DNA from 2 places in the Bariatricus sp. SGI.019 genome. Region 2 is predicted to be linked to the other one. Evidence: predicted binding sites of a transcription regulator. Region 2 holds the regulator's gene; the other holds the start of a gene.

Region 1 (16,670 bases), on a different contig from region 2:
TCTCGTAGATTCCATCATATTCCTCATTGAACTTTACGACCACTTTTTCTTCGTTCTTCTTACCGGTGGAAGGATCTACGGTAAGGATCATCGGAATCTTTATTTCACTTTGACTGTTCTGCGTTTTCTTCTCCTCTTCCGATTCGCAGCCGACAAGCAGCATCACAACCAGAACTACACACAAGAATGCAGAGAACCATCTACTATACAATTCTTTATTCCACATGTCCTTCACCTCCCGGAATACGAATGACACAGCTTGTTCCTTCCGACTCCACATGATAAAGGATTCTCACTTCATCTCCATACTTCAGCCGCAGCCGGGTAATAATATTCACAAGCCCATATCCACGGTTTTTATCTGGGAAACAGCCTTTCACCTTACTAAGCGGCAATTCATTCAAATCATTGAGTTTCTGCACCGTCTCCTCTTCCATGGACGTACCATTGTTATACACAACAAATTCCAGTGTTTCCTCCGCCTTCTTTACTTCAATTCGAATAAAACCGCCTTCAAAAATATCGCAGAAGCCATATTTTATCGCGTTCTCAACAAGCGGCTGAAGCACAAGCTTCAACACATACGTCTGCTTTGGATCCACCTGACAGTCAATCTCATATCGGAACAGATTCTCATTCCGAATCTGTTGTATCTCCATATAACTCTTTACATTTTCCAATTCATCCTCGACTGTAACCACATCTTTTCCTTTGCTCAATGACAGTCGAAGATATTTGGACAACGCCTGTATCATCTTCATCGTTGTCTCTTCTTTATTAATACGGGCAAGCATATAGATTGTATCCAGCGTATTATAGAGAAAATGTGGATTGATCTGGCTGATCAGCATATTCAGCTCACTTGTCCTTAACTCTTGCTGCTGTATTTTAATCTCTTCCAGCAACTCTTCGATATTTCCAAGCATTTCATTATAAGAACGCCCAATCTGATCTAATTCCGTATGCGTCTCCAGTTCAATCGTATGATCAAAATCTTTTCCGTCAAAACTACTCATCGCTTCGCTGATATCCTGAATCGGTCTGGTAAAACGTTGCGAAAAATAAATACTCAAGACTAACGCAATTGCAATGACAATGACATAGATTCCTGCCAACACAAAAAGCATACTTCTTGTTCCGCTGTTCAACACACTGTCCGGCACGAATGAAAATACGATAAACCCACTTTCTTTCTGCCGATACGCCGATACCACACCGCCTGACACTTCCATGCCGTCTAAGATCATGCCATCGCCCTCTCTGTCAGTGGCCTCCAGGGAAATATCTTCCATGGGGATCCACATTTCTTCTGGTGCATTCAGACTGCATAGATTTCCATTTGCATCCATGATTCCCGAAGCAAACGCTTCCTCTGATACTCCATTGGACACAACCTTGTCCAGATATTTCTCTTCCATCTTAAGGAACAACATGCCCGGTTCATGCGCATATTCCATATTCCTTACATAGCGGCCGATAAAAAGAGACGGTTCACCGGTACCAAACAAGTTATCATCTGCCCAGAACCATACTGTTTTCGAATAATCTCCGCCCAGCTTACCCTCAAATCCACTCTGTTTAAAATCGGCGTAAGAAACATCTGAGTAATAACGGCTGTACACATTGCACTTATTATCTACATAACAATATTCCGACACATAATCCAGATCAATATATGCAAAATACTTACTGAGAGCAGTGCGGTTCACCTCTTCCATCTCATTCTTCTGAAGACTTTTCTGTACATCATCATAGACAATACACTCTGCGGTCACCTCATCGCTTTTCCGATACATATTATCTAACGCAATTCCCATTTTCTCATCAATGAACCGGTATTTATCAACGATTGTCTTTCTGACGCTTTTTTGCATATATGCCCATACTCCAATACTGGAAAGACATAATGCAAGTGCAAGAAGTGTAATTGTATATTTTAAATATTTTCTCTGGATGCCTGACTGCAGCATTCTTTTTCTCATACTTCGTATTCCTTTTTATATTCACTGGGCAGCTTTCCGGTATATTGCTTAAAAAGATGTGAAAAGTAAGACGGATTATTAATTCCGACCTGTTCACATATATTTCCGATACTTACATCCCCTTCTTCCAGAAGTCGCTTTGCCTTCTCCATTCTCTGCTGAAGGATATACTTCTTGAAAGTCATATGAAATGTATTCTTAAATACTCTTCCAAAATAAACAGGATTCAGATAAACATGCGTCGCAACCGACACAATAGACAATTCTTCATCATCCAGATGTTCATCTATATACGCAACAGCTGCCTGAATATATTCTTTGAAATATTTTGTTTCATCTTTTTCCGCACATTTCTGACGCTCTTCGATTACATTTCCGATAATCTTATAACATACATCTACTGCTCTTGCAGCGTTCAGATTCTGCATGTTAGAGTAATAATTCTGGAACTTCTCCTTCAATTCATCCGTCATTCCATAGGAATCCTTGACCATAAGTTCTACCTTCAGCATAACCTTATGGAAATACTTGCACTGCAGCTCCTCATCCTTTGGAAGATGATATATCATATGAATAAAAGCATCCTTAAGCTCTTTCGCATTATTCTTTCTCACTGCATTGACAATCAAGATATCCGCATCGTCTGAGGAACCCTTGTCCGTATAATCTTCCAGCTCCTCTGAAACTGCAAGGGCACTTGCTCCTGCCGCCCCGGCAATTCCGAACAGCTTCTGCGCCTCCTCATAGCTGCGTTTGATTCCTTCAATGCCCTTGTATGGCTTCGATATTGCGGCAATAACCGGGCTTGTCCCTTTTTGCTTAATATCTTCCAAAAGATGCTTCAGCTCTCTCACCACTGCATTGTCCTGAGTCTTAATAATGAAGATATAATTTCCTTCCTGATCTTCCATCTTCCAGTAAAAATATCTCTCTTTGACAGGCTCTTCCAGAAGATTCAATAATTTCAGTCTGGATGCCTCATAATCCAGAGAATTCGTAATCTTATATGCAATATCTATATCTGCACATACTGTAATAAACCGGTCATTTTCTAGAAGTATGTTACCGATTGCGTCAAACACTTCCTTAACTTTATCATATTCCAGACGATTCTGTACATATTTTTGCACAACTACCTGCAGAAAACTGGTAGAATCTGACACGAGCAGTTTTTCCCAGCTTTCATACTTTTCATCCGCTTTCTGCCTCTCCATGCATTTTTGATAAGCAGATTCCATGGTTTCCTGAAGCTTATCATCCTCAATCGGTTTTAATAGATACGCAAAAGCTCCCAGATCACACGCCTGCTTGGCATATTCAAAATCCCGATATGCACTTAGTACCACGAACAGACACTCCAGGCCTTCCTTTTGTATCTCTTCTATAACCATAAGGCCTGTAATCTGCTTCATCCGTATGTCTGTCAGCACCACGTCCGGCTTCACTTCACGGATAACCTCCAATGCCTGTTCTCCACTTGAAGCAGAACCCACTACTTCAAATCCCATACTCTCCCAGTCATAGGTATGCAAAAGTCCCTGTAAAAGAATCGGTTCGTCGTCCACAATTACCAGTTTTAACAGTTTCATAATTATCCCCATTTGATATAAACGTAAATACATTTTTATTTTCTCCTTTCATTTTATTGTTCAAACAGGGAATCATTTTATAAAAAAGTATACTTTTTATGCCAAAAAACATACTTTTTCGTAATTTTCCTGTCCCGGATGTAAGATATACAGCGAATTACCTTCGTTTTCCATAACATCATAACATAAAAACTTTTATAAACCGATTAAAATGTGTTATACTTTTCCAATATACCACATTACAAATTTAAATCATAAAAAGGGAATATACATATGACGATTCAAGAATATTTACAAAGAAACAAATTAATTACTGACGGTTCTTTTGGAACCTATTATGCCGGAAAATATCAGACAGACGAGATTCCAGAGGCTGCAAACACAGAGCATCCAGATCGCGTCAGCAGTATCCACCACTCCTATATTGATGCTGGTGCCCGGCTGATCCGTACAAATACATTTGCATCCAACACGGTGTTGCTGTCTTCTGACTGGGCTTCGGTGGAGCAGAATATTCGTGCAGCAATACAGCTTGCAAAAGATGCGGTCAAAAGCAAAGACATCTTTATTGCCGGTGATATCGGTCCGATTCCAGATACTTCTTCTCCGAATACCGAGACGGATCTTCTGGCCGAAGAATATTACCAGATAGCAAGGATATTTGCCGAAGAAGGAATTCAAATACTGACTTTTGAGACATTTCCTGACATGGAGCATATTCTTCCGGCAATCTCTCGTATTAAAAAAGGATATCCACTTTTTATCATGATGCAATTCTGTGTAGACCAGTTTGGTTACAGTGCTTCCGGACTGAGCGCAAAGAAATTGTTGGAAGAGGCAGCTTCCGTGCCAGAGATTGATGCAATCGGCCTGAATTGTGGTGTTGGTCCCGGACATATGAACCAGATATATGGAAAAGTAGATCTCCATTCAGACAAATACCTGATAGCTCTGCCAAACGCCGGATATCCCAAACGTCTCCGTGGACGCCAGATCTTCTTTAACAACAATACAGATTATTTTACAGAAAAGATGACCGAACTTTCTACTGCCGGAATTGACATTCTTGGAGGCTGCTGCGGAACAAATCCATCTTTTATCAAGGCAATTTCGTCTGCACTGGACATCCGACAATCAGTAAAATCTGCTTCTATCCTGTCTCACACAGAAGTCGAAGCATACAAAAAGAAATCCGGCTTCTTCTGTCAGGAAGACGGTACTGTCAAAGACAAAAAGCTCATTGCCGTAGAGCTTGCCCCTCCAGTCTCTGCCAATGATGAGAAGCTTCTGGAAGCAGCACATTTTCTGCGCAATGAAAATGTAGATGTACTGACTTTCCCAGACTCTCCGTCCGGAAGAACACGAATCGACTCTGTGCTGATGGCCGAAAAGATACGACGTTCCACAGGTATGTGCGTCATGCCGCATATCTGCTGCCGTGACAAGAATGCCATCGCCATGAGATCTCTGATCTTAGGCGCACATATCAACGATATTCATAATCTGCTGATTATTACCGGCGATCCGATTCCATCTTTGGCAAGACAGACGGTAAAATCAGTATTCAACTTTGACTCTGTAGGTCTGATGAAGATTGTAAGAGATATGAACCAGGAATATTTCCCAGATGCACCGATGGTTTACGGAGGCGCAATCAACCAGGGAAGACGCAATATTGAAGTGGAGATTAAGCGAGTAAAACGTAAGATGGAAGTCGGTGCTGAATTCTTCCTGACTCAGCCGGTTTTCTCTAAGAATGACGCTGATCGTGTCCGCTACATTAAGGAATCCACCGGGGCTCGGATTCTCTGTGGAATTATGCCTCTGATCAGCAGAAAAAATGCGTCATTTATGAAAAATGAAATCGCGGGTGTCGATGTTACTGATGAGATCATCCAACGCTATCCGGAACATGGCACCAAAGAAGAAGGCGAAGCAGTCGGTGTTGCAATCGCCAGAGAAATCATAGAATACACCAAAGACTTCGCAGATGGATACTATTTTTCATTTCCATTTAATAGAGTCCATCTGCTGAAAGAGATTCGAAAGTCTCTATAGACTCTCAATCCATTGATATAAGTCTTCATACACTTGTTCACGGTCGGTCTCATTCAGGATCTCATGCCGGTCTCCTTCATAGAGATGCATGGATACCTGTTGCATTCCGGCCGTTTTATACTTTTTATATACTTTTTCGACTCCTTTTCCAAATGCTCCCACAGGATCATCTGCTCCTGCCACGAACAGTACCGGTAAGTCCTTCGGGATACGTTCCATGCTCTCTTTTCGTGTCAGTACTTTCATCCCTTCAAACATCTGGTAATAGCCGCCCAGTGTAAACATAAAGGAACATAACGGGTCATTGACATATTTCTGTCTGTGGTCTTTATCCGAGGTGATCCAATCTTTTGAAGTCTCTCCAGGTTCGAATCTTTTATTATAGCTGCCAAAGCTCAGTTTATCGACGAATCTGCTGCGGTATCTCCAACCCTTGAATGCTGCGATCACACGGCATACCAGCTGCCCCATGTTCAATACCGCACTTCCCTGATATCCAGTTCCCATGATAATCGCACCTGACAGACCTTTTCCATACATGGTCAGATATTGCCGCAGCAAAAATGATCCCATACTGTGTCCTAACATATAATAAGGAACATCTGGATATTTTTCAGTCGTCATCTCCCGAAGCTTCTGAATATCACCAATGACAAACTGATTCCCTTTCTTTTCTTCAAAATACCCATAATCTTCTTCATTGCGTATGGATTTTCCATGTCCAAGGTGATCATGCCCCGTTACATAATACCCCCGCTCACACATATATTCTGCAAAATCATGATATCGGTTGATGTATTCCACCATACCATGGCAGATCTGAAGCACTCCCTTAACTTCTCCTTCCGGGATCCATTCTACTGCATGAATCTGCGTCACTCCATCCCGGGAAGGATAACAAAATTCCTTTTTCATCTATCGTTCATCCATTCTCAGATATGTTTTATGCTCAGCCAGCGGCTTATACGCCGGTCGGATAATCTTATCAACATTCTTCAACTCTTCCAGTCTGTGCGCACTCCATCCTACGATACGCGCCGCCGCAAAGATTGGTGTGTATAATGACGGTGGAAGATCTAACATGCTGTACACAAGACCACTATAGAAATCTACATTTGCATTGACACCCTTATAGATCTTTCTCTTTTCTGCAATTACTTCCGGTGCCAGACGCTCTACCGTCTCGTACAATGCATACTCATCTTCATAGCCCTTTTCTGCAGCAAGCTGCTTCACAAATCCCTTGAAAATATCAGCTCTTGGATCAGATACAGAGTAGATTGCATGGCCCATTCCATAGATTAACCCCTTCTGATCAAAAGCTTTTTTATCCAGAAGATCATAGAGATACTGCCGAACCTCATCCTCATCTTTCCAGTCTTTTACCACGTTTTTCATATCTTCAAACATCTGTGTAACTTTGATGTTGGCACCTCCATGCTTCGGCCCCTTCAAAGAAGCCAGTGCCGCAACAATCGTAGAATAGGTATCCGTTCCAGAAGAAGTTACCACATGCGTTGTAAATGTAGAGTTATTACCTCCACCATGATCCATATGCAGTACCAAAGCCATATCCAATATCTTTGCTTCTAACTGTGTATATTTTCTGTCCTCTCGAAGCATCATCAGGATATTCTCCGCCGTAGATAATTCTGGAGATGGGGCATAGATGAACAGATCTTCGCCCAGGCGATAATTGTACGCGTGATAACCGTATACCATCAACATCGGAAACTGACTGATCAGATTCAGACACTGACGCAGCACATTCGGAATCGATGTATCATCTGCCAATGCATCATAGGAATACAGACTCAGGATAGAACGTGACAGACTATTCATCATATCTCTGCTCGGTGCCTTCATGATCACATCTCTTACAAATGTCGGAGGCAATGTACGTCGTTCTACCAATGTCTCATGGAACATCTCCAGCTCCTTTGCTGTTGGCAATTCTCCAAACAGCAGAAGATACGCAACCTCTTCAAATCCAAAGTGCCCATCTTCCAAAAATCCTCTTACCAGATCTTTAATATTATATCCACGGTAATACAGATTTCCTTCACAAGGGACCTCTTCGCCATTCACGATCTTCTTCGCACATACATCAGAGATATTCGTAAGACCCGCCAGAACGCCTTTTCCATTCAAGTCACGCAGGCCCCGCTTCACCTCATACTTTGTATATAATTCCTTGTCAATTGCGTTATTTTTATTACACAATTCTGCGAAATGTTCTATCTCCGGTGTAACCTCAAATAATACAAATTCTCCTTTTCTCGCCATAGGCAGCACTCCTTTCTTTTTCTTCTAATCTATTATCTTATTGCGCATACTTAATCATTATGCGAATATTTCCACAAATAATTGCTCAGCTCTGCAAATTCTTCCAACGTAAGAGCTTCTCCTCTGACGCTGGAACCCTTCCCCAAAGACTCTATTGCTTCTGTGATCTCTTCTTTTGAAAATGATAACTTGTCTGAATTATTCAGGCCATTGGCCAGAGTCTTTCTGCGCTGGTTGAAAGATGCCCTTATAATATCAAACATCAGGCGTTCATCCTTCACTTCCACCGGTGGCTGTTCGTGACAGGTAAGCCTGATGACTGCTGACCCCACCTTGGGTCTTGGCATAAAACAGTTTGGCGGAACATTCGCCACAATATACGGCTCTGCATAATACTGAACAGCGAGCGACAATGCTCCATAATCCTTATTCCCCGGTCCGGTCTGCATCCGGTCTGCAACTTCCTTTTGCACCATGACAGTAATGCTCTCTACCGGTACATGATTCTCGAATAATCCCATAATGATCGGAGTTGTAATATAATAAGGAAGATTCGCCACTACCTTGATCGGCCTTCCCTGATTCTCCTCATTGGCAAGCTTCTGGATATCCAGCTTCAGAACATCTTCATTGATAATCGTCACATTCTCATACGCACTCAGTGTGTCCGATAAGATTGGAATCAGATTCTTGTCAATCTCTACCGCAACGACCTTTCCCGCTGCCTCTGCCAGATACTGCGTCATCGTTCCGATACCCGGTCCTATTTCCAGCACCATATCTTCTTTGGTAATCTCAGCTGCACGGATAATCTTATCCAGTACATGTGTGTCGATCAAAAAGTTCTGGCCAAATTTTTTCTGAAATGTAAAATTATATTTCTGCAAAATCTCAATGGTATTCTGGGGATTTCCTAAAGTCGGTTTACTCATAGATCTACTCCTGATTTTTATAGTATTTTGTTATTATACAATATTTTCAGACTTTTTGATATGTCTAAAGAATTAAATAATAATTAAGAAAATGTGAATTTATATATCAAAAAAAGGATTCACCTTGGTTTTCAACCACTGTGAATCCTTTTATATTCCTATACTATACCTCTATGTTGTGTTCACGATATCCAAAGAACATCAGCCAGAACAACACTCCGGCAAGTGCCAGCGCACACCCCAGCCCTGTGTAGAACACCGCTATAAATACATCCGGCACAAGCCCGGAGCTGCGAAGCCAGATTCCGCCGCCCATCATAACCGCCATAATACAGTACGCCTTAAGGTCGAAGAAATGCCATACCGGGCGGAACTCTTCTTTATAGCCCTTGATCCGCTTGGTATGCTTGATGCTCATTTTATAAAACATCATTCCAAACGCAGCAAAAACAAGAACGGATAACAAGATATGTATTACTGAAAATGGCAGGATCTTCTGATAAGAAAGTATGCCAAGCCTTGCCACATTAAATCCGGCAATCATCCAGACACAGCCTGCAACCGCAAGCAATGTACGCTTTTTTACATGAAAGAAAGAACGTCTGCTCATAGAATCATCACCGTCCCATCGCTTTATATCCTATCAAAACAACCCACACATAAGCACATGTCTTGGGAATCATCAACATTCCAACCGGCGGCACGGTATCTGCAAACAAAACCACCGGAATATAACATGCAAAGCTTATGACCACCGCAAGCCACAGAAACCGAAACGGCTTATCCTGTTCTGCCTTTGCACTGCGATAAAACAGAACCACAATCAACACACCAAGAATGGTGAACGGAATATTACGGTAAATTCCCCAAGAAAGTGGTGCCTCAGCGCTCATCCATGCATTCTGCGGCATCAGACATAATACAATACGCAAGAGTGCCAGAATCCACACAATCATTGTAAGTTCTTTTTTATCGTTGACCTGATACCGAAGCCGCCATACATAATAGAGCAGCACATAGAATAATGTCATTGTAATGGATGTAATCAGTTTCCCGACACCAGATATACGATATCAAACAGTGTCTCAAAAATTGCCTGCATAAGCTCTTCCTCCTTAGGTGAACATTGTTCATTTTATTTGAAAAGAAAGCCCGTCAAAAGACGGGAATTCTATTATATGAATCAATAATTATAAGTAAATCGTTCTTCGTATCGTCTCTTTCAGCACTTCACAGCTTGTCTTTCCCTGTATAAGTAATAACAACAAATTGTCTAGCACAAAATCAATAAACTCCATTTCTGTAAATGCTGAAGAAAATGCCTCTCCTGATACCCGGTCATCTGCCTTCAATACCTCCAGCATGCCTGTTTTCATATGGTCGAAATAATGCTTCATTGTGCTTTTTGCCTTCCCTTTTTCAGAGTTGGCGATACTGACAGAATGCGCTGTGAAAAAATCCGGGTAATCTTCAGCACCTTTCTGTATACATTCAAAAATATACGCTACATATTCTGGGAAAGTGAAGTCCGTCGGGCACTTGTGATCCATATGGAAAATCGCTTTCCATATATCTTCTACAATCGCAAGCAGCAATTCATCTTTATTAGAATAATAATTATATAATGTCCCAAGTGCAATATGACATTCATCAGCAACGGATCGCATATTCACTGCAGATAACCCTCTGGAAGCCACAATCCCTCTGCACACCTGAAGGATCGCTTCTTTTGATGTGATACCTGTATTCAATATACTCACCTCCCATGTGAACATTGTTCATCATAGCATTTTCTTACTCAATTGTCAATTTCTCCTCCATCACGCTCATGTAAGCCGGACGTATAATCTTATCTGTGCAGATCAATTCTTCGATGCGATGTGCACTCCAGCCGACAATCCTTGCGATTGCAAATATCGCTGTGTATAATTCCTGTGGAATTCCAAGCATATCGTACACAAATCCACTGTAGAAGTCTACATTCGGGCTGACTCCTTTGAATATATGGCGTTTCTTGGCAATCAGCTCCGGAGCAAGCTCCTCTATATTTTCATAAAGTGTCAGATCTTCTTCTCTTCCTTTTTCTTTTGCAAGCTGCTTCACATATTGCTTGAACACTCTTTCTCTCGGATCAGACAGCGAGTAGACTGCATGGCCGATTCCATAGACCAGACCCTTCCGGTCAAATGCCTGCTTATCAATAATCTTATTCAGATAGGCTGCTACTTCCTCTTTATCCGCATAATCTTTTACATTTTCCCGGATATTTTCCATCATTTCCATGACCTTAATATTCGCTCCTCCATGTTTTGGCCCTTTCAGGGAGGACATTGCTGCTGCTATCGTAGAGTAGGTATCCGATCCGGAAGAAGTTACGACTCTCGTTGTAAAAGTAGAATTGTTTCCTCCTCCATGCTCCATATGGAGAATCAATGCAGTATCCAGAACTTTTGCTTCTGTCGGCGTATACTTCATATCCGGACGTAACATTCGCAGAAGATTTTCCGCGGTAGACAGCTCTGGATCAGGATTGTGAATATACATACTCTGATTATTTTCATAATGGTTGTATGCATGATAACCATACACAGCAAGCAGCGGGAATTCGCTAATTAACTGGATACATTGCCGAAGGGAATTGCTGACACTGATATCTTTCGCATTCTTATCATAAGAAGCCAGGGTCAGAATGCTCCTTGTCATAGAATTCATGATATCTTCAGAAGGTGCTTTCATAATAACATCCCTGGTAAAATTGGTCGGCAGCGTCCGGCATCTTCCGATGATATCACGAAATGTTGCCTCTTCTACCTTTGAAGGCAGTTCGCCCATCAGCAGTAGATAAGCAATCTTTTCGAATCCCATCTGATCCGATCCCAGACTGTGAATCAGATTCTCCACCTTATATCCTCTGTACCACAGCTCTCCATCACAGGGAACCTTTTTATTGCCTTCTATACGTGTTGATACAATCTTTGATATCTTCGTAAGTCCTGTCAGAACACCATTTCCATTCTCATCACGCAGGCCTCTGTTTACACCATACTCATCATACAGGCGCCGGTCAATGTTATCATTTTTACGGCAGATATCTTCTTCCCGTTTTGTATAATCATTCATCAATTCCATCATCTCTGTCATTTTCTTCCGACACCTCCATTTCTTCTATCTTACTGGTCATAACGGTATCCAGTTGTTTCATCAGCTGTAGTAATTTAATCAGATTCTCTTTTCCAAACGCTTCGATTACTTTTCCATAATAATCTTTCAGACAGGCTTCTTGTCTGGCAAGCAGACTGCTTCCCGTATCTGTTATTGTGACATAGGTCCCTTCTTTTCCACTTCCATCATGGGACCACAGAACCAGCCCCCGGTCTTTTAATTCCGTTATCATCTTGGAAGTCTGCCGAATGGTCATCTGCATCTTATCAGACAGATCTTTTAAATAAGTCCTTCCTTCATATATGATAGAACTCTTACTCTCTGAAGCAATCATATGCAGAGCAATGTATTCGGCCAAGGTCATTTCACAAAAAAGTTCTCGGATTTTACCCCTGTTCATCAGATAATGTCGATATATCAGTTCATTCGAAAGCTCTGCTACTTCATTATTCTCTAATAAGTTCTTCATACATCTATCACTCCGAATCAGCTATCTTTTATCGGTCTTCATATTTATCCTAATACATATCTGGCTGCGGAGGTACTGCCGGTGCTGCTTCCTTGATATCTGCCACAGCAGCTTCTGTAGTCAGAAGTGTAGCTGCTACGCTGACGGCATTTGCAAGTGCATGTTTTGTGACCTTGACAGGATCGATAATTCCTTCTTTGAGCATATCTACATACGTTCCATGAATTGCATCGAATCCAATTCCATCTTCACTTTCTTTTACTTTATTTACAACGACAGAGCCTTCCAGTCCTGCATTTTCTACAATCGCGTAAAGCGGTGCTTCCAGTGCTGTTGCTACGATCTCTGCACCTGTCTTTTCATCGCCTGTCAGTGTTGCTGCAAGTTCATGGACTTTCTTCTGTGCATGGATATATGCAGATCCGCCGCCGCTGATAATTCCTTCAGACACTGCAGCTTTGGTAGCGTTCATTGCATCTTCCATACGATATTTGGCTTCCTTCATCTCGGTCTCTGTTGCTGCTCCGACACGGATCACTGCAACACCGCCGCCTAGTTTGGCAATACGATCCATCAGTTTCTCTTTGTCAAAATCAGATGTTGTATCTGCCATCTGTCTTCTCAGGCTGTCAATTCGTTCTTCCACTCCGGCTTTGTTACCCGCGCCATCAACGATGGTTGTATTCTCCTTGGTAACTTTCACGGATCTGGCACGTCCAAGCATATCCATTGTTGTGTCCTTCAGCTGCATTCCAAGATCGTCCATAATAACCTGTCCGCCAGTCAAAGTAGCGATATCCTGCAACATTTCCTTTCGATTATCCCCGAATCCAGGAGCTTTTACTGCAACAACCTTTAAGGTTCCTCTTAATCTATTTACGATCAATGTCGTAAGAGCTTCGCCTTCTACATCTTCTGCAAGAATCAGAAGCTCTTTTCCCTCTCTCATGATATTTTCCAGAATCGGAAGAATGTCCTGAATATTAGAGATCTTCTTATCCGTCATGAGGATATATGGATTCTCCATATTGGCAACCATCTTCTCTTTGTCATCACACATATAACCGGAAAGATATCCATTATCAAACTGCATACCTTCTACCACATCAATTTCTGTCTTCATGGTCTTGGCTTCCTCAATAGTGATGACTCCATTCTCTCCGACCTTTTCCATCGCATCTGCGATCATCTCACCAACTTCTTCGTTACCTGCAGAGATGGCAGCGACCTTTGCAATATGATCTTTTCCAGTTACCGGCTGGCTCATCTCCTCCAGCGCTTCACAGACAGCATCGGAAGCTTTTTTCATACCTTTTCTCAGGATGATAGGATTCGCTCCGGCCGCAATGTTCTTCATTCCCTGATTGACAAGTGCCTGTGCCAGAACGGTTGCTGTTGTCGTTCCGTCACCTGCGATATCATTCGTCTTCGTCGCAACCTCTTTGACCAACTGCGCACCCATGTTCTCGTAGTGGTCTTCCAGTTCAATATCCTTTGCGATTGTCACACCATCATTAGTGATCAATGGCGCACCATAAGACTGCTCTAATACTACGTTCCTTCCTTTTGGTCCAAGTGTTACTTTTACAGTGTCTGCAAGCTTATTGACACCTGTCTCCATTTTCTTTCTTGCATCAATATCAAAACTAATATCCTTTGCCATAATGAATTCCTTCTTTCTCTGAACTTTTCAAAATCTATTCTACAATTGCCATAATATCGCTCTGATCTACAATAAGATACTCTTCATCATCTATCTTAACTTCTGTTCCGGCATATTGAGAATATATAACTTTATCCCCTTCTTTTACCTGCATACCGCTACATTTTTCGTCGTCTCCCTTTCCAGGTCCAACCGCGATTACAACTGCATCCTGTGGTTTTTCTTTGGCACTGTCTGGCAGGATAATTCCAGATTGTGTCTTCTCTTCTGCTTCCTGTTGCTGCAAAATAACTCTGTTTCCTAATGGTCTTAATTTCATTACAATAACCTGCCTTTCATTTTTGTCAGCACTCTTTCTATCCGAGTGCCAGATTTAGTTTAAAAAATATATTACTCCTCGCGAAGTAATTATTTTAATTTTAAACTGTTTATTTTTAAAGTATTATATCACTTGTTTTTTCTTTGTCAACAGAGTTTATACTTTTTTTAAAAATAAAAATGCAAAGCATATTTTTATACCTTGCATTTTCATCAGACTATATGATATTTTCTATATTACTTTTTATCTTCAAGGAAACTTCCAGAAATACCCGAAGTTCTTCTTCTGATATTCCCTGCAGAATCTGTCGGTTCATCTCTTCTCTTCTTTTTGCCATCTCTGCAACAATCTCTTTCGCAGAATCCAGTACTTCATAATGCACATATCTACGATCATTTTCGTCTGGAATCGCCATAATAAACTTCCGCCTGCACAGACTGTCAACCGCCTGTGAGATATGGCCCCTGTTCATCATTAATTGTGTATGGATATCCGTGGGAGTGTTATGGCTACCGCAACGGGATAAGAAATACAAAATCTCTAATTCTGCTTTTTTCAAGTCATATTTCTGGCGTAATTCTATACTTTGTTCATCCAACAGTTTCTTAAACTGTCCGCCTTGCAAGATAGATTCCATCTGTCCGTCCATAACATCACCTACTTTTTCAAATATTAAGTATCATTTTATCAAATAAGAGAATGTAAGGCAATAAAGGACTTGTGAATATTTATGCTCAAGAATAACAAGCTATTCTCTTTTTTCCCACTTTACTTCTGCTTTCTTGCCATAATGCGCCAGCCCAACATAATACACTGTCCCTTCCATCTGTGCATCATACTTCTTTTCCTTCGCCTGCCGTATTGCATCCAGCGCCAATTCTTCCAGACTCTGTGACTTGTCTCTGGTATATTTGAATTCCAGTATCATATGTGGCAGTTCTGGTTTTCTGGCATAAAGGAGAATATCTCCCCTTCCCATTCCACTCTCCCGGTTACTTTGCACATCATAATATGGATGCAGAAAAGTACACATTCCTAGCATCATCATATGATAGCTGTTCTCACTTTTTAAATCATGACAGGATGGCAGATCCTTTAGAATCCACTGATATTCTTCTGCGAATCTCTCCATAGCCTCTGTTCTCAGATTCAAGAGCATCAGGTCAATATGTCCTTCTTCTACCTGCATATAAAATGCTGTAAGTTCCTGAAAAGCCTTCCACACTTCATAATTTGGAATCCGAAGCTTATAGATTCCTTCACTTAATTCCTCCTGGACCGTTACCATCCCTGCGTTGATTAACAATCCCCAAAGAGAAGCATCATCCTGCTTCTCATAATATGCCATTGACAGTTCTGCACTAACAGTTGCTGTTCCTTTTTCAATCAATTCATTATAGCCACGGGAAAAAGATTCGCCCCGCTGCGCAAGTGCATTTTTAATGATACTGTTCTCACTGGTATTCAGCCAATAGGCTTCTAGCTTCTTTCTGGATGCATAACATGTTACCGACCACGGATTATATACCTCCTCTGTACCGAACAGATATCCATCATACATTGCCTTAATATCACTTGAAAATTCCAGTTCACAATATTGCAAAAGTGCTTTGACTTCCTTCTCTGAGAATCCAAAGCATTCTGCATATTCCGGATCCTTTACCGTACAGACAACCAGATTATTGAGTCCGGAAAATATATTCTCCTTGGCAACACGCTGCACTCCAGTCAACATCGCTTTTTCAAGAGACGGATTCCCTTTGAGCGAAGAGCTTAAAAGTTCTGCCAGTACGCCACGTATATTCTCATAATATCCGCTATCATTTGCAGAAATAAATGGTGTATCATATTCATCTATAAGAAGGTATACCTTTTTCTCATAATATAATTCCAACAAATAACATAATACAGAAATCGATGCAACAAGATAATTTCTCCCCTCATCATTCATTTCCCTCTGGCAAAGACAGCGATATATCCTCTGTGCCTGCGCATTCTGCTCCTTGGGCAATCGCGCTTCCTTCCATACAAATGAATACCGCTGATATTCTTTTTGAATCACATCACATAACTTATACAACATCTCGTTCGCCGAACTGCCCTTGACATTCAGAAATGACAGAAATATGACCGGATGTTCATTCATCTCTTCCATGACATAGCTTTCGGTAACTCTGGTCCCTGCAAACACATCGCCGGAATATTTTGTA
Region 2 (16,670 bases):
ATGATATGTTCAGTATAGCATAAAACCTGGGAGATGTTCAAAGAAAAAAACAGAAGAACCAAGAATTTATGGTTGACGAAAGTAAGAAAAAATGGCACTCTTACTATGGGAAGCAAAATAAAATGAATAAAAACTAAGGATGTGAATATATGGGAAAGAAAGCAGGAAAGGTATATGTAGTAGGACATAAGAATCCAGATACTGATTCTATCTGTTCTGCAATTGCATATGCACACCTGAAAAAACAGCTGACTGGCAATGAATATGTAGCCAGAAGAGCCGGACAGATAAATGAAGAGACGCATTATGTTCTAAAGAAATTCAAAGTGGATCCACCAGATTTGTTGTCCAACGTGAAATTGCAGGTAAAGGATATGGATATTCATAAGATGGAAGGTGTGGAACCAAATGTATCCATTAAAGATACCTGGGCAAAGATGAAGGAACAGAATGTCAAGACACTTCCGATTCTGAAGGACGAGGAATTGGTGGGTGTGATTTCTACCGGAGATATTGCAACTTCTTATATGGAAGTCTATGATAATCGAATTTTGTCTTCAGCAAAAACACAGTATCGTAATATTGTAAAGACTTTAGATGGAACGTTAATTACCGGAAATGAACATGGATATTTTACCAAAGGGAAAGTAACGATTGCAGCATCCAATCCAGATCTGATGGAAGAATTTATTGAAAAAGATGATCTGGTTATTCTGGGAAACCGTTATGAATCTCAGAGTTGTGCGATGGACATTGACGCAAGCTGTCTGGTAGTCTGCCAGGGAGCAGAAGTATCAGAAGAATTGATTCAACGTGCAGAAGAACAGAGTATTGTGATTATTAGCACTCCGCATGATACATTTACGGCAGCACGTCTGATCAATCAAAGTATTCCAGTTAAGCATTTTATGACAAAGACGCCACTGGTTACGTTCCAGATGAATGATTATGTAGAAGATATTAAGGAAGTCATGACAAAAAAGAAATTCCGTGATTTCCCAATCCTTGATCGTCATGGACGTTTTAAAGGTCTGATATCCAGACGTCGTTTTATGGATGTCAGCAAAAAGAAGGTTATTCTGGTAGATCATAACGAAAAATCTCAGGCAGTCGATGGAATTGAAGAAGCTGAGATCGTTGAGATCATAGACCATCACAGACTGGGAAGTATCGAGACGATGGGGCCTGTATTTTTCCGTAATCAGCCAGTAGGATGTACGGCAACAATTGTATGTCAGATGTATGAAGAATCTGGTGTGAAGATTACGCCAACAATCGCTGGATTATTGTGTGCAGCAATTATTTCCGATACATTGCTGTTCCGTTCACCAACTTGTACGAAAATCGATGAAAAGGCGGCGAAGAAGCTTTCCAAGATTGCAGGCATTGATATGGAACAGATGGCTGGAGAAATGTTCAAAGCAGGAAGTAATCTTCAGGGTAAAACTGCGGATGAGATCTGTTTCCAGGATTTCAAACAGTTTACGGTAAATGATACAGTGTTTGGAGTGGGTCAGATCAATTCTATGAATAAAGAAGAATTGGCAGAAATCCGGGAAATTATAGAGCCACATCTGCCGAAGGTGTTAGAAGAACAGAATCTGCAGATGATTTATTTTATGCTGACGGATATTCTGGATGAATCTACGGAATTAATCTGCTGTGGCAACAATGCCAAAGAGTATATTATTGATGCATTTGATTTAAAAGAGGGTACAGACAAGATTATATTAAAAGGAGTGGTATCCAGAAAGAAGCAGTTGATTCCAACGTTGGTAGGTGCTTTGCAGCAATAAAACAGAACTCAAAACTAAAAACAGTGAGGGATGAGATATGGGAAGACAGATATGGAGACCTGGCAATATGTTATATCCCCTTCCGGCAGTCATGGTAAGTGCGGCAGACCGTGAAGGAAATTCTAATATCCTGACGGTTGCATGGACAGGAACCATCTGCTCAGATCCTGCGATGTTATATATATCCGTAAGGCCGGAACGCTATTCATACCACATGATCAAAGAAACCGGAGAGTTTGTAGTGAATCTGACTACGGAGAAACTGGCCTATGCTACAGACTGGTGTGGGGTGAGATCAGGAAGAGATGTGGACAAATGGAAAGAAATGAAGCTCACAAAAGGGAAGGCAGAAAAGCTGGAGTATGCTCCGATCATTCAGGAAAGCCCGGTCAATATTGAGTGTAAAGTAACGGAAGTAAAGGAACTGGGATCACATCATATGTTTCTGGCAGAAGTGAAGGCTGTCCAGGTGGATGAAAAATATATGAAGAAAAATGGAAAGTTTGAATTGAATTCTACAGGACTTCTGACATATTCACATGGAGAATACTTGAGTCTGGGAGCATCTTTGGGAACATTTGGATGGAGTGTCAGGAAAAAAGAAATGAAGAAAAAGAAATAAAATACAGGAACGGGACGATAGAGATACATATCGTCCCGTTTGGTGTCTATTCATCTAAAGGTTTGATTTTCTGAAGATAGATATGGCGAAGCAGGATTGTAGACAGAATGACGGAGACAATCTCTGCAATCGGAATCGCCCACCATATTGCAGAAAGCCCGAATAATCTTGCAAATGTATAAGCGACCGGAAGAATCACAAAAAGTTGTCTGGCCGCAGATACGATCAAACTATAGATTCCATTTCCCAGTGCCTGGAATACGGAACCTGCAATGATACAATATCCGGCAAACAGGAAGCTGAGGCTGATAATCCGAAGCGCCGGTACACCGATTGCCAGCATATTTTCTGAGGCATCAAACAGATTCCTAAGCAGAAAATCAGGAAGTGTCTGGAAGATTATGAGTCCAATCAGCATAATGGATATGGCAATCAGAACACTGAGTTGAATTGTCCGAATGATTCTTTTCTTATTTCTGGCACCATAATTATAGGCAATGATCGGAATCATGCCGTTATTCAGACCAAAGACAGGCATGAAAATAAAACTTTGTAATTTAAAATATACACCGAATACAGCAGCTGCTGTTGAAGAGAAGATCAAAAGGATTTTATTCATGCCAAAAGTCATGACAGAACCGATTGCCTGCATGATAATAGAAGGGATTCCGACTTCGTAGATGGTCTTAATGGTCTGTAGATGCGGACGAAATCCTTTCAGGCTTATATTAATTTCCTTATTTTTTCTGATATTAAAGTAAAAAGACATGAATACAGCTGTAATCTGTCCGATAATTGTAGCAATGGCAGCACCTGCAACTTCTAATCTTGGGAATCCAAACCAGCCGAAGATCAGAATTGGATCCAAAATGATATTGATAATAGCTCCAGTGCCCTGGGTCATCATATTGTAAATGGTCTTCCCGGTAGACTGCAATAGCCGCTCTGAAGTAATCTGAAGGAAAATGCCGGCGGAACATAACGTAATAATGGTCAGGTATTGTGTACCATAGGTAATGATCTTTGGGTTATCTGTCTGAATTGTGAAGAAAAAGTGTGAGCCAATTCCGCCAAGCATGGCAAAGATGATACAACTTACGATACCAAGGAAAAGTCCGTTTTTGGCGGCATTATTAGCCCCAGTATAATTCTTTTCGCCGAGATTTCTGGAAAGAAGGGCATTGATTCCCACACCAGTTCCAGATGCAACAGCAATCATCAGAGACTGGATTGGGAAAGCGAGAGATACAGCAGTCAGAGCCTCTTCATTTAACTGCGCTACGAACATACTGTCAATTACATTATAAAGTGCCTGCACCAGCATAGAGATCATCATGGGCAGCGACATGTTGATTAATAATTTTGGAACCGCCATGGTTCCCATCTTGTTCTCCTGTACGGGAGTATCTTTTGTCTTAGTGTCTGACATTATAGAACCTCCTTGTAGACCTGAAACGTAGTGCTTATAGCATAGCATTAACATATATAGAATGCAATGAATTACATACCAGTTTCTGCTGAAACATATAAATAAAGAAAGAATAGATAAACGGGGGAAGGTTTGGTGAAGAAAACCGGATGTAATAAGATAAAGATGTTGTGTGGATTGTTCTATACCTTGTGCCTGCTTCAGGTATTGGGAATATCTGTATATCAGAATCAGAAAGATGAAGAGGAAGAAGAAACGAATAAAGTGGATGATGCAATTGCCTTTGTTAGTTCCTCTATGGTAGAAGAGCCGCCGAAGATAGCGATTACATTTGACGATGGCCCAAGCAGTCAATGTACGGGAAGATTGCTAGACGGATTAAAGGAGAGAAATGTAAAGGCTACATTTTTCCTGATCGGAGAGAATGCCAAAGAGAATCCTGAACTGGTGAAACGACTGGATGAAGAGGGGCATCTGATTGGGAATCATACGTATCATCATGTAGAGATTACAAAGGTTTCTGATGAAGAAGCAAAAAAGGAAATTCTGGATACAAATAAAGTAATCACATCAATTACTGGAAAATCAGTGGAATATATGCGGCCGCCGTTTGGCCTGTGGCAACGTAATCTGGAGATGGAGATCGAGGTTCTTCCGGTCATGTGGACCATAGATCCTCTGGACTGGACGACGGAAAACGTAGATGAAATAGTAAATAAAGTAGTGACGGAAGCAGAAGAAAATGATATTATTTTGTTACATGATTGTTATGATTCCAGTGTGGATGCTGCACTTCGAATCATTGATATCCTGCAGAAAAAAGGATTTGAATTTGTAACAGTGGATCAATTAATTATGAATTAAAAGATCTGTCAGACCAAAGAATAAGAATATAAAAAACAGACGGAACAGGAAGAAGAATATGGCGGTTCATGAATTTTCCAGAACGGAATTATTAATAGGAGAAGAAGGATTACAGAGATTAAGACATGCAACGGTGATGATACTCGGCGTCGGCGGGGTCGGATCCCATTGTATCGAGGCGCTTGCAAGAAGCGGTGTGGGAAAGCTGATCCTGGTGGACAATGATACGGTGTCTCTGACCAATATTAACCGACAGTCCATTGCATATCACAGCACAGTCGGACGATATAAAACCCGTGTGATGAAAGAGAGGATTGCAGATATCTGTCCACAGACGGAAGTGATTACTTATGAAATGTTCGTATTGCCTGAGAATATGGAGCAGATCTTTGAACAGAGACCAGATTATATTATTGATGCGATTGATACGGTCACAGCTAAGATCGCTCTGGTTGAAAAAGCTCTGGAATTGGATATTCCGATTATCAGCAGTATGGGAACAGGAAATAAACTCCATGGGGAGCTGTTTGAGATTACGGATATCAGCAAGACCAGTGTCTGTCCATTATGCAAAGTAATGCGTAAAGAATTGCGTGCCAGAGGGATTTATCATCTGAAAGTCGTGTATTCCAGGGAGAAGCCGATAGATGTGTCACAAAGAACGACGGACGAAGAGAAAGGAAGCAGAAGGTCATTGCCGGGAAGTGTGTCATTTGTTCCTCCAATCGCAGGACTTCTGCTTGCCGGTGAAGTGATCCGAGAGCTGATGGAAGAGGTGGAATAGATGGATTTATTTGATTATGTCAGAGAAAAAAATATGGATAAGGAAGCACCGCTTGCTTCCAGAATGCGTCCCACAACTTTGGAAGAAGTAGTGGGACAACAGCATATTATCGGAAAAGGGAAGCTTTTATATCGTGCGATTAAGGCAGATAAGTTAAGTTCCATTATATTTTATGGTCCTCCGGGAACCGGCAAGACAACACTTGCAAAGGTGATTGCACATACGACCAGTGCAGAATTTACCCAGATCAATGCCACAGTAGCCGGAAAAAAAGATATGGAAGAAGTTGTACTTAAAGCAAAAGAGATGCTGGGCATGTATCAGAGAAAGACGATTCTGTTTGTAGATGAGATTCATCGTTTTAACAAAGGGCAGCAGGATTATCTACTTCCGTTTGTGGAAGACGGAACGATTATTCTCATTGGAGCAACGACAGAGAATCCATATTTTGAGGTAAATGGAGCGTTGATTTCCAGGTCAAGTATCTTTGAGTTATATCCGCTGGAGAAAGAAGATATTAAGACATTACTGCGCCGGGCAGTCTATGATGTAGAAAAAGGAATGGGAAGCTACGAGGCGGTAATTGAGGAGGATGCTTTGGAATTCCTGGCAGATGTCTCCGGGGGAGACGCAAGAAACGCACTGAATGCAGTGGAGTTGGGAATCTTGACGACGGAGAGAAATGGCGACGGAAAGATCCATCTTACACTGGATGTGGCTTCGGAATGTATCCAGAAGCGTGTGGTACGTTATGATAAGACGGGAGATAATCATTACGATACGATTTCCGCATTTATTAAAAGTATGCGGGGATCTGATCCGGATGCCGCGGTGTATTATCTGGCCAAAATGCTGTATGCAGGAGAAGATATTAAATTTATTGCAAGAAGGATTATGATCTGCGCTTCGGAAGATGTGGGAAATGCAGATCCTATGGCGCTCACTGTGGCAGTATCTGCAGCCCAGGCTGTGGAACGGGTTGGAATGCCGGAGGCCCAGATTATTCTGTCTCAGGCAGTGTTGTATGTGGCAACGGCACCGAAAAGTAATTCTGCCTGCAATGCCATCTTCAGTGCAATGGAGAATGTAAAATCCCACAAGACAACGGTTCCGCCGCATTTGCAGGATGCTCACTATAAAGGCTCTCAAAACCTTGGACATGGAATCGGATATAAATATGCACATGATTATCCGGATCATTATGTAAAGCAGCAATATCTTCCAGATGAGATTCAGGATGCAAAATTCTATGAGCCAAGCGATAATGGACATGAAAAAGAGATTAAAGACTGGATGAAGTACCTTCGAAAGGAATGAGAAATAATGATACAAGATGAATATACAGATTCCCAGAGTTTGATTTCCAGCAGGGAAGAGATAGACCATGCATATCTTCATGAGCATGGAATAGAACATTGCCATGAACATAGTCATAGCCATGAGCATATGCATGACCATATGCACGAACATGGTCATGTTCATAGCCCGGAAGAGAAAAAAGCAGTAATAAACCGTCTGTCAAAAGCCATTGGACATCTGGAAGCAGTCAAGCGCATGGTTGAAAAGGATGCAGACTGCAGTGATGTTCTGATCCAATTGGCAGCAGTACGTTCTGCCATCAATAATACCGGAAAAGTAGTACTGAAAAACCACTTGAACCACTGTATTGTAGAAGCGGTAGAAGAAAATGATATGGAAGCCATTGAACGCCTGAATCAGGCAATCGATAAATTTATGAAGTAGAGTCGTTTTGTAGTTGGCGAAAACGGTTGATGACGGTGCGGAGGAATCCTTCTTGGTTGGAAAAGTTTGGCGATTGGGAATGTCAGGCGCAGGGATAGAATCAATCTATCCCTGCGCCTGACATTCCCAATCACAAAACCTACTCAACCAGATTCCCATCAATCCCAATGGTCACGACTTGCCAGGGGATGAATTTTCCGCTTGATTTCAGTGCTTCGGTTGCTGCCCGTTCAATTCCGCCGCAGCAGGGGACTTCCATACGGACGATAGTAAGGCTTTTGATGGAATTGTTTTTTATGATCGCTGTTAATTTCTCTGTATAATCGCCTTCGTCTAATTTGGGACAGCCTATTAAGGTGATGCGGTTTTTGATGAAGCGATTATGAAAATCCCCATAGGCATATGCGGTACAGTCTGCTGCAATTAACAGGTCTGCATTTTCAAAATAAGGTGCATTGACCGGAACCAGTTTGATCTGGACAGGCCACTGACCAAGCTGGCTTGGCGAAGGAGTGCAGGCTGTATTATCAGAGGTGGATGCACTGGAATCGGATGCGGATGGTTCGCTCTGGCGGTTACGGATATTTTGTACCTTTTGACCGGGGCATCCTGCGAATTCTGTTGGCTTTTGCCCTTTTTGTTCCTTCATTTCTGCAATCATTTTCTTGATATTCAGATGCTTTTGTACTGCTTCTTCATCGTATGCTGCGGCCTCTCGTTCTTCCAAAGTGATTGCATTGGTCGGGCATACCGGAAGACAATTGCCGAGACCATCGCAATAGTCATCACGGATCAGCTTTGCTTTCCCGTCTATCATAGCAATGGCGCCCTCATGGCAGGCGGCAGCACAGGCTCCACATCCATTACATTTTTCTTCGTCTATATGAACCATTGTTCTTATCATATAAGTACCTCCTTGATTTGTTGTACCTAATTTACTACAATTATAAAATAAAATATGTTGTTTTTCCAACGATTGGAGGAGCTTATGAAAATAGATATTGATATTTAAAAAAAATCTCCGTTATTTATGGGAATTGAGAAGGAAGAGATAGAGAAGATAATGCCTGTTTTAGAAAGTAAGATGAAAGTATATCAGAAAAATGAGATGATACTGGGAGAGGAGGAGCCGGTAGAGAATCTTGGGGTAATTCTAGAGGGATGTGTACAGATAATATGTGAAGATGTATTTGGCAATCGTTCAATATTGGAACAACTTAGTCAAGGAGAACTATTTGGGGCAGCATTTTCTTGTGCAGGAATCAAAAAAAGTCCAGTCAGCGTTGTGACAGTGACGGATTGTACTGTTTTACAGGTTCCTGTGAAGAAAATATTTGAATTGTCTGCTGAGGGTTCTCTATTACAGCAGAAGTTCTTTATAAATATGGTACAAATATTTGCGAGAAAAAATGTGATGCTGGGAGAAAAGATCCGTCACATTTCAAAACGAACTACTAGAGATAAATTATTATCTTATCTGTCCGAACAATCAAAAAGAGCAGGAAGCAGGCATTTTACCATTCCATTTAATCGACAGGAACTGGCAGATTATCTTTGTGTGGAGCGGAGTGCGATGTCAACGGAACTGGGGAAACTAAAAAAAGAAGGTATTCTTGATATGTGCAGAAGTGAGTTTTGGCTAAAGTAGAAAAAACATTGAGTTTTTATTATTTAAAATGTATAATCAGTTATAGAACGAATTGGGGAATGCTTCACTGGAAGATTCCTAATTTACTTTTTTAGGAGGGAATATCATGAAAGTTTACGATTCAGTAAAAAAGGAAGAATTAGAAGTGGATGGAACAAAAGGATTGATCCAGATCATGAAGGATGGACGTCAGGTAGATTTATATCTGAAAGAAAAGAAATCTGACGCAGATGGTTATATGAGCTGGGATGTAGAACACTGGTCCAGTATCGATCCAAAGAGATTTATCCGTTGCTACTCATTAGAAGGAAGAGTATTGGGTGAATCTACCGGACATAATATCTATGACCTTGAAAATGAGTTTAAGCCAGAAGAAGCAGAAAAAATCGAGCTTAGTTAGGATTTTTGATAATACTTTTCTACTTTTCATCATGCGCAGAATCTCCCTGATGAGGAAGATTAGTGGTTTGGAATGTCAGGCGAGAAGATGGATGGAATGGCTGGCATTCGTTGGACAAGCACTAGAAGCCGTTATAGGAAAAGAAGCAGATATTTTGTGCGAAGATTTGGTTTCCAGCCAAATCTGAGAAGGCTGCTGAGCCTCGAAATCATCAAGATTTCGGGGCGAATCAGCCTGGTCGCCAAATATCTGCTTCTTTTCCTGTTATGGATTCTTAGCGAAGGACTCCGTAATGCCAGCCATTCCATCCATCTTCTCGCCGTCCACATTCCAATCATAACCATTCTCATCTAAATTCATTTTATAAAAAATATGTAAACTATGTTGACAAATGAAAACCATAGTGATACATTAATAGTCGAAGATGTTAGCACTCCTTAAATTCGAGTGCTAACAGGAAATCCGAAAGGAGGAGTACAGATGATAGCGGATCATGGACTTAGTGATCGTAAATTAAAAATTCTGCATGCAATCATTCAGAATTATCTTGAGACCGGCGAGCCTGTTGGTTCCAGAACGATTTCAAAATATACGGATTTGAATCTGAGTTCTGCAACGATTCGTAATGAGATGGCTGATCTGGAAGAACTTGGTTACATTATACAGCCACATACGTCTGCTGGACGAATTCCTTCGGATAAGGGCTATAGACTTTATGTTGATATGTTGATGGAAGAGAAGGAACAGGAACTGAATGAGATGCAGGAGCAGATGCTGGATAAGGCAGACAAGATGGAACAGCTTCTGAAGCAGGCAGCGAAAGTTCTTGCCAGTAATACGAATTACGCAACAATGGTCTCTACACCAATGAATAGCGCGAATAAAATTAAGTTCATTCAGTTGTCTATGGTAGATGAGGAACAGATTATTGCGGTGATCGTACTTGGCGGTAATGTGATTAAGAACAAGATTATTAATATAGATGAACCACTCAGTAATGAAAATTTATTGAAGTTGAATATGCTTCTTAACACAACGTTAAATGGTATGTCTATTGAAGAGATTAATCTTGGATTGATTGCAAGGCTGAAAGAGCAGGCTGGAATACACAGTGCAGTGATTGGAAATGTTCTGGATGCAGTAGCGGATGCCATTCAGATCGATGAAGATATGCAGATCTATACAAGTGGTGCTACGAACATATTTAAGTACCCGGAATTGAGTGATAATCAGAGTGCTCAGGAAATTATCAGTGCTTTTGAAGAAAAGCAGCAATTGACTGAACTAGTGACACAGACGCTGGCAAAAGAAGATAATACAGGGATTCAGGTATATATTGGTGATGAGACACCGGTACAGACTATGAAGGATTGTAGTGTTGTCACCGCAACTTATGAATTGGGAGATGGCATGAAGGGAACCATAGGTATTATCGGACCAAAAAGAATGGATTATGAACATGTATTGAAATCTATGAAACGGCTTCAGAATGAGCTGGATCGGATGTTTCATAAAAAAGAATAAGAAAGGTGGAATAACCCTTGGAAAATAATCAGGAGAAGAGCCAGGAAGAGATGGTAAAAGAAGCAGTTGAGGAGGCAAAGAAAGCTGCTGCAGAGCAGACAGAAGCCGACGAAAAAGCTGCAGAAGAAACTGGCGACGAAAGAGATAATGAAGTAGAATCAGAAGCGGACGCTGCTACAAAAGAAGATGCTGAATCAGATGAAATTGCTGACGAAGCAGAAGCCAAGAACAGTGATGAATCCAAATCTGAAAAAAAGATATTTGGCAAGAAGAATAAAAAAGATAAAAAGGACGAGAAGATCGAAGAACTGACAGACAGACTTACTCGTCAGATGGCTGAGTTTGATAACTTCCGCAAGCGTACAGAAAAGGAAAAATCCCAGATGTATGAAATAGGAGCGAAAGATATCATAGATAAGATTCTTCCGGTAGTTGATAATTTTGAGCGAGGGCTTAATGGTGTCAAGGAAGAAGAAAAAAACGATCCCTTTATCCAAGGAATGGAGATGGTGTATAAACAGTTGATGACTACACTGGAAGGAGTTGGGGTCAAACCTATCGAAGCGGTAGGACAGGAATTCAATCCTGATTTTCATAATGCAGTGATGCATGTGGAAGATGAAAACTTTGGTGAGAATATTGTAGCCGAAGAATTCCAAAAAGGTTATATGTACCGTGACTCAGTAGTGAGACACAGTATGGTAAAAGTAGCAAACTAATCGAACTACATCGAACTATTAAAAAATAAATTAGGAGGTCTTTATAATGGGCAAAATAATAGGTATTGACTTAGGAACAACAAACAGTTGTGTAGCTGTTATGGAAGGTGGCCAGCCAACGGTCATCGCAAATACAGAAGGTGCAAGAACAACACCATCTGTTGTAGCATTTTCAAAAACAGGAGAGCGTCTGGTAGGTGAACCTGCAAAACGTCAGGCAGTAACAAATGCTGAGAGAACAATCTCTTCTATTAAGAGAGAAATGGGCAGCGATTACAAGGTAACAATTGATGATAAGAAATATTCTCCTCAGGAGATTTCTGCTATGATTCTTCAGAAATTGAAAGCAGACGCAGAAGGATATCTTGGAGAAAAGGTAACAGAAGCTGTTATCACAGTACCTGCTTACTTTAATGATGCTCAGCGTCAGGCAACAAAAGATGCTGGTAAGATTGCAGGTCTTGATGTAAAACGTATCATCAACGAGCCTACAGCAGCAGCCCTGGCATACGGTCTTGACAACGAAAAAGAACAGAAGATCATGGTATATGATTTAGGTGGTGGTACATTTGATGTATCTATCATCGAGATTGGTGACGGTGTTATCGAAGTATTGTCTACAGCTGGTAATAACAGACTTGGCGGTGATGATTTCGACCAGAAGATCACAGATTATATGATTGATGAATTCAAGAAACAGGAAGGTGTAGATTTATCTACAGATAAGATGGCACTTCAGAGACTAAAAGAAGCTGCTGAGAAGGCTAAAAAAGAATTGTCTTCCGCAACAACAACGAATATTAACCTTCCATTCATCACAGCAACAGCAGAAGGTCCAAAGCACTTTGATATGAATCTGACAAGAGCAAAATTTGATGAATTGACACATGATCTCGTGCTGAAGACATCTGAGCCTGTACAGAGAGCACTTTCAGATGCAGGCATCACAGCATCTGAATTAGGTCAGGTTCTGTTGGTTGGTGGTTCTACACGTATCCCGGCTGTACAGGAAGAAGTAAAACGTCTGACTGGCAAAGAGCCAAGCAAATCTCTGAATCCGGATGAATGTGTAGCACTTGGTGCTTCTGTTCAGGGTGGTAAACTTGCCGGAGATGCAGGTGCCGGAGACATTCTTCTTCTTGATGTAACTCCATTGTCACTGTCTATTGAGACTATGGGTGGTGTTGCTACAAGACTGATCGAGAGAAATACGACAATTCCTACTAAGAAGAGTCAGATATTCTCTACTGCAGCGGACAATCAGACAGCTGTTGATATCAATGTTGTACAAGGGGAAAGACAGTTCGCAAGAGATAACAAGTCCCTCGGACAGTTCAGACTGGATGGAATTGCACCAGCTCCACGTGGAGTACCGCAGATTGAAGTTACATTTGATATCGATGCTAATGGTATCGTAAATGTATCAGCAAAAGATCTTGGAACAGGAAAAGAACAGCATATTACCATTACTGCTGGTTCTAATATGTCCGATGAAGATATCGAAAAAGCTGTAAAAGAAGCAGCGGCATTCGAAGCACAGGATAAGAAGCGTAAAGAAGGAATCGATGCTAAGAACGATGCAGATGCATTACTTTTCCAGACTGAGAAAGCACTTGGCGAAGTCGGGGATAAGATTGATGCAGCAGATAAAGCAGCGGTAGAAGCTGACTGCAAGGCATTGAAAGAAGTTCTTGATAAAGTAAATATGGATGATATCTCAGATGCGCAGGTTGCAGAGATGAAAGCAGCAAAAGAAAAACTGATGGAAAGTGCACAGAAAGTATTTACAAAGATGTATGAGCAGGCTGGAGCTGCAGCAGGTGCAGGCCCGAATCCGGGAGCAGGCGCAGGTCCAAACCCAGGAGCAGGTCCGGCACCGGATGGTTTCCAGGGAGATGACGTTGTAGACGGAGATTATAAAGAAGTCTAATACACTTGGCAAGATTCTTGCAAGCCTGGTGTGAAGGCTGTTCCGCGGAACTCAGCAATACCAGACAGAGCTGAGCTTCGCGGAACTTCCTTATGTCTTGAAATAAATCTTAAGATTGGAGAAGAAAGGGATAGACGATGGCAGAATCAAAGAGAGATTACTATGAAGTGCTTGGCGTCAGCAGAGATGCGGACGAAGCGACTTTAAAAAAAGCATACAGACAGGTTGCCAAGAAATATCATCCTGATATGAATCCCGGTGATGCAGAGGCTGAAAAGAAGTTTAAAGAAGCTTCGGAAGCTTATGCAATTCTGAGTGATCCGGAAAAGCGTCGTCAGTATGACCAGTTCGGCCATGCGGCTTTTGAAGGCGGTGCCGGCGGAGCTGGTGGTTTTGGTGGATTTGATTTTAATGGAGCAGATTTCAGCGATATTTTCGGTGATATATTTGGCGATTTATTCGGGGGCGGCGGACGCAGAGGCCGTGCCAGCCAGGGCCCAATGAAGGGTATGAATATCCGTAAGAGCGTAAGGATTACGTTTGAAGAGGCAGTGTTCGGATGTGAGAAAGAATTAGAAGTTGTATTGAAAGATCCATGTCCAAAATGTGGCGGTACCGGTGCAAAAGCGGGCACTTCGCCAGAGACTTGTCCAAAATGTGGCGGAAAGGGTCAGGTTGTATATACGCAGCAATCCTTCTTTGGAACTGTTCAGAATGTGCAGACTTGTCCGGATTGTGGTGGAACAGGAAAAATCATTCGTGAAAAATGTCCGGATTGTGGTGGAACAGGATATATTTCCAGCAAGAAAAAGATATCTGTTACTATTCCGGCAGGTATTGATAATGGTCAGAGTGTTCGCATTCGTGATAAGGGTGAGCCTGGAACAAATGGCGGACCAAGAGGAGATCTGTTGGTAGAAGTGGTTGTATCCAGACATCCAATCTTCCAACGCCAGGATATGCATATCTTTTCAACTGTTCCAATTTCATTTGCACAGGCAGCGCTTGGAGCAGATATCCGAATTAAGACAGTGGATGGAGAAGTCATCTATAACGTGAAGCCAGGAACTAAAACGGATACCAAAGTACGCCTGAGAGGAAAGGGTGTTCCATCCGTACGGAATTCACAGGTTCGTGGAGATCATTATGTAACGCTGGTCATCCAGACACCAGAACACTTAAGTGCTGAAGCCAAAGAAGCACTCCGCAAGTTCGATGAGCTGTCAGGAAATTCACTTCATGTAGCAGAGGATCATTCGGAACATAAAGGAACCAAAAAGAAAAAAGGATTTATGGATAAAGTTAAGGAAGCCTTTGATGAATAAGTCATCAAGGGCTTCCTTTTTCTATATTTGCCGTCTGTGGCGTCCAATTACCAGTGCGGCAACGAGGAAGGCTGCCGCAAAGAGAAGCTGGATACCATAACCGGTCAGAAGTGAATGGAACTGACTTTGACTCAGATGCCCATTGGAAGCGAGGAGACTATTGTTGATTTCATACCAGTATGCTGGAAGGAAATGTGCCACTGTTTTAATCCCTTTGCTTAAGATGTCCATACTTACGAAGACACCGCAGAGAAAGGACATGCCCAATGTCAATACATTGACAACGGCGCTTACGGTCTCTTCCCGGTGTACCAGTGTTCCTACAAGAAACGCCATTGTCAATGAGACAAGAGTCATGATCAGGCTGTTGATCAGGTAGTAGGGCAGGTGTGCGTCCTGAAGAAATGCATCACGATATACCAGAACCGGAAGAAATGCACAGATAGCCCACACAGCGAGGCCGATCACCATAAACCCAAGAACCAGCTGAAGATTCTGACTGTTGCTGGAGACAGCAGAACAGAGCATTCGTCTTCGGATATCGGGTTTATTGAAAGCAATCATGATAAAGCTTAATGCATAGCAGAGGATGCTCATCAATATATATGGCATATACTGGAACATAAATGCATGACCAGGCATCTGTCCACCAAGTCCGTTCTTATCTATCATAGAGACGTCTGATTCGATAGAAGCATTGTCCTGGACTTCGCTGATTGCCTCTGTTAATGAAAATCCACTGAATGTCAGAATGCGCACATCATTTAAAAATGTATTGATCTGTTGGTCTACATAATATCCGCTGTTACTTCCGGGAACCTTTGTGACAGAAAGTTTTTCGTCACCGTTTAGACAGAGTTCTTCAAAATTATCCGGAATGGTAACCACATAATAGACTTCCCGGTAGAATAGTCTTTCCTGTAGGATACCCTTATCATCCGGTAATTCCTTAATATTATGATAATGAGACAGGTACTCGGTAAGTCCTTGGGCAAGTGCTTTGCCGTCATGGTCAATGACAGCTATGTCCAGTCTTTCTGCTTCAAAAGTAGTCTGAGTGTCTCCACCGGTTATTTTCTGAATGGTCAGGCAGATGGTCAGAAAGATGGCAAGATACATAACGAGCATGCCGATATTTTGTTTTGCAACGGTTAGAAATCCTTTAAATACTGTCATAACGTTCCCTCCTGACACTGAAAAATGCAACCGCCAAAAGCAGAATACTCATAACGGCAAGTATGAGAATACAGCGAGTAAAACGCTGCATATCGTTGTAGATTCCCATGCAATAGAAGGCATCACTCAATACAGCGGCCGGATTGATGCGGTTTATGATTGGACAGTGAAGTTCGATGATATTCTTCATATTTCCAAACATCAGACCTGCCAGGAATCCCGGGAATAAAGTAATGGCGACTGTGAGCCCGTATTTCAGGTCTATGGATAGCCGGCTGACACATCCCAGTGTAATTCCAATACATACACCAATGATACTTCCCATCAGGTTCACCAAAAGAAGTGCTGGCAGATTATCCCCCAGGCTGATTCCCAGAACTTTTATGATATAGAGATTCAGAATCAGCATATTGATAAAGTGGATGGCAACCAGTACAAACATATCAATGCATATTAATGTCAGGCGATGGGTGGGTGTGATGCTCCGGCGCATACCGAGCGGACTTAAGTTTGCCTGGGAGTCAAAGCTTGACCGGATTCCCAGAAATGCGCCTGACAGGCATGCATAGGCGATTAAAGCAAAGAAATACTGGACAGATGGGTTCATAGATTTACCGCCTAATGAGGTCTCCTTTGTCATCTCTTTGTAGTCACTCATTACTTCTAGTGCGTGTTCTAGATGTTCTGGATGTGAGGAGGTGATTTTCTGA

What was found. The regulator HrcA, encoded in region 2, represses chaperone genes, less so after heat shock. The targets are predictions, from matches to a motif close to TGTTAGCACTCNNNNNNNNNGAGTGCTAACA.
Region 1: groES (co-chaperone GroES) is a predicted target of HrcA. The motif match lies at 14,484-14,514, and genes of this name have one in related genera.

The regions. Positions count from the first base shown of each region.
Region 1 is NZ_JBNPOQ010000005.1:67,974-84,643, reverse strand. Features, by position in the region: gene ACQRD1_RS04460 (ABC transporter substrate-binding protein) at 1-226, opposite strand, end outside; gene ACQRD1_RS04455 (sensor histidine kinase) at 216-1,982, opposite strand; gene ACQRD1_RS04450 (response regulator) at 1,979-3,604, opposite strand; gene ACQRD1_RS04445 (bifunctional homocysteine S-methyltransferase/methylenetetrahydrofolate reductase) at 3,845-5,629, shown strand; gene ACQRD1_RS04440 (alpha/beta fold hydrolase) at 5,624-6,544, opposite strand; gene ACQRD1_RS04435 (citrate/2-methylcitrate synthase) at 6,545-7,915, opposite strand; gene rsmA (16S rRNA (adenine(1518)-N(6)/adenine(1519)-N(6))-dimethyltransferase RsmA) at 7,966-8,847, opposite strand; gene ACQRD1_RS04425 (hypothetical protein) at 9,011-9,457, opposite strand; partial or broken gene ACQRD1_RS04420 (hypothetical protein) at 9,465-9,908, opposite strand; gene ACQRD1_RS04415 (TetR/AcrR family transcriptional regulator) at 10,038-10,598, opposite strand; gene ACQRD1_RS04410 (citrate/2-methylcitrate synthase) at 10,642-11,988, opposite strand; gene ACQRD1_RS04405 (MarR family winged helix-turn-helix transcriptional regulator) at 11,960-12,478, opposite strand; gene groL (chaperonin GroEL) at 12,528-14,141, opposite strand; gene groES (co-chaperone GroES) at 14,176-14,460, opposite strand; gene ACQRD1_RS04390 (MarR family winged helix-turn-helix transcriptional regulator) at 14,678-15,109, opposite strand; gene ACQRD1_RS04385 (AAA family ATPase) at 15,209-16,670, opposite strand, start outside.
Region 2 is NZ_JBNPOQ010000003.1:151,325-167,994, forward strand. Features, by position in the region: gene ACQRD1_RS03125 (putative manganese-dependent inorganic diphosphatase) at 150-1,796, shown strand; gene ACQRD1_RS03130 (flavin reductase family protein) at 1,834-2,418, shown strand; gene ACQRD1_RS03135 (MATE family efflux transporter) at 2,465-3,847, opposite strand; gene ACQRD1_RS03140 (polysaccharide deacetylase family protein) at 4,013-4,711, shown strand; gene ACQRD1_RS03145 (tRNA threonylcarbamoyladenosine dehydratase) at 4,770-5,495, shown strand; gene ACQRD1_RS03150 (replication-associated recombination protein A) at 5,496-6,812, shown strand; gene ACQRD1_RS03155 (metal-sensing transcriptional repressor) at 6,819-7,238, shown strand; gene ACQRD1_RS03160 (ATP-binding protein) at 7,378-8,142, opposite strand; gene ACQRD1_RS03165 (Crp/Fnr family transcriptional regulator) at 8,302-8,886, shown strand; gene ACQRD1_RS03170 (hypothetical protein) at 8,993-9,286, shown strand; gene ACQRD1_RS03175 (hypothetical protein) at 9,336-9,473, shown strand; gene hrcA (heat-inducible transcriptional repressor HrcA) at 9,767-10,810, shown strand; gene grpE (nucleotide exchange factor GrpE) at 10,828-11,529, shown strand; gene dnaK (molecular chaperone DnaK) at 11,576-13,459, shown strand; gene dnaJ (molecular chaperone DnaJ) at 13,597-14,784, shown strand; gene ACQRD1_RS03200 (ABC transporter permease) at 14,806-15,960, opposite strand; gene ACQRD1_RS03205 (ABC transporter permease) at 15,947-16,670, opposite strand, start outside.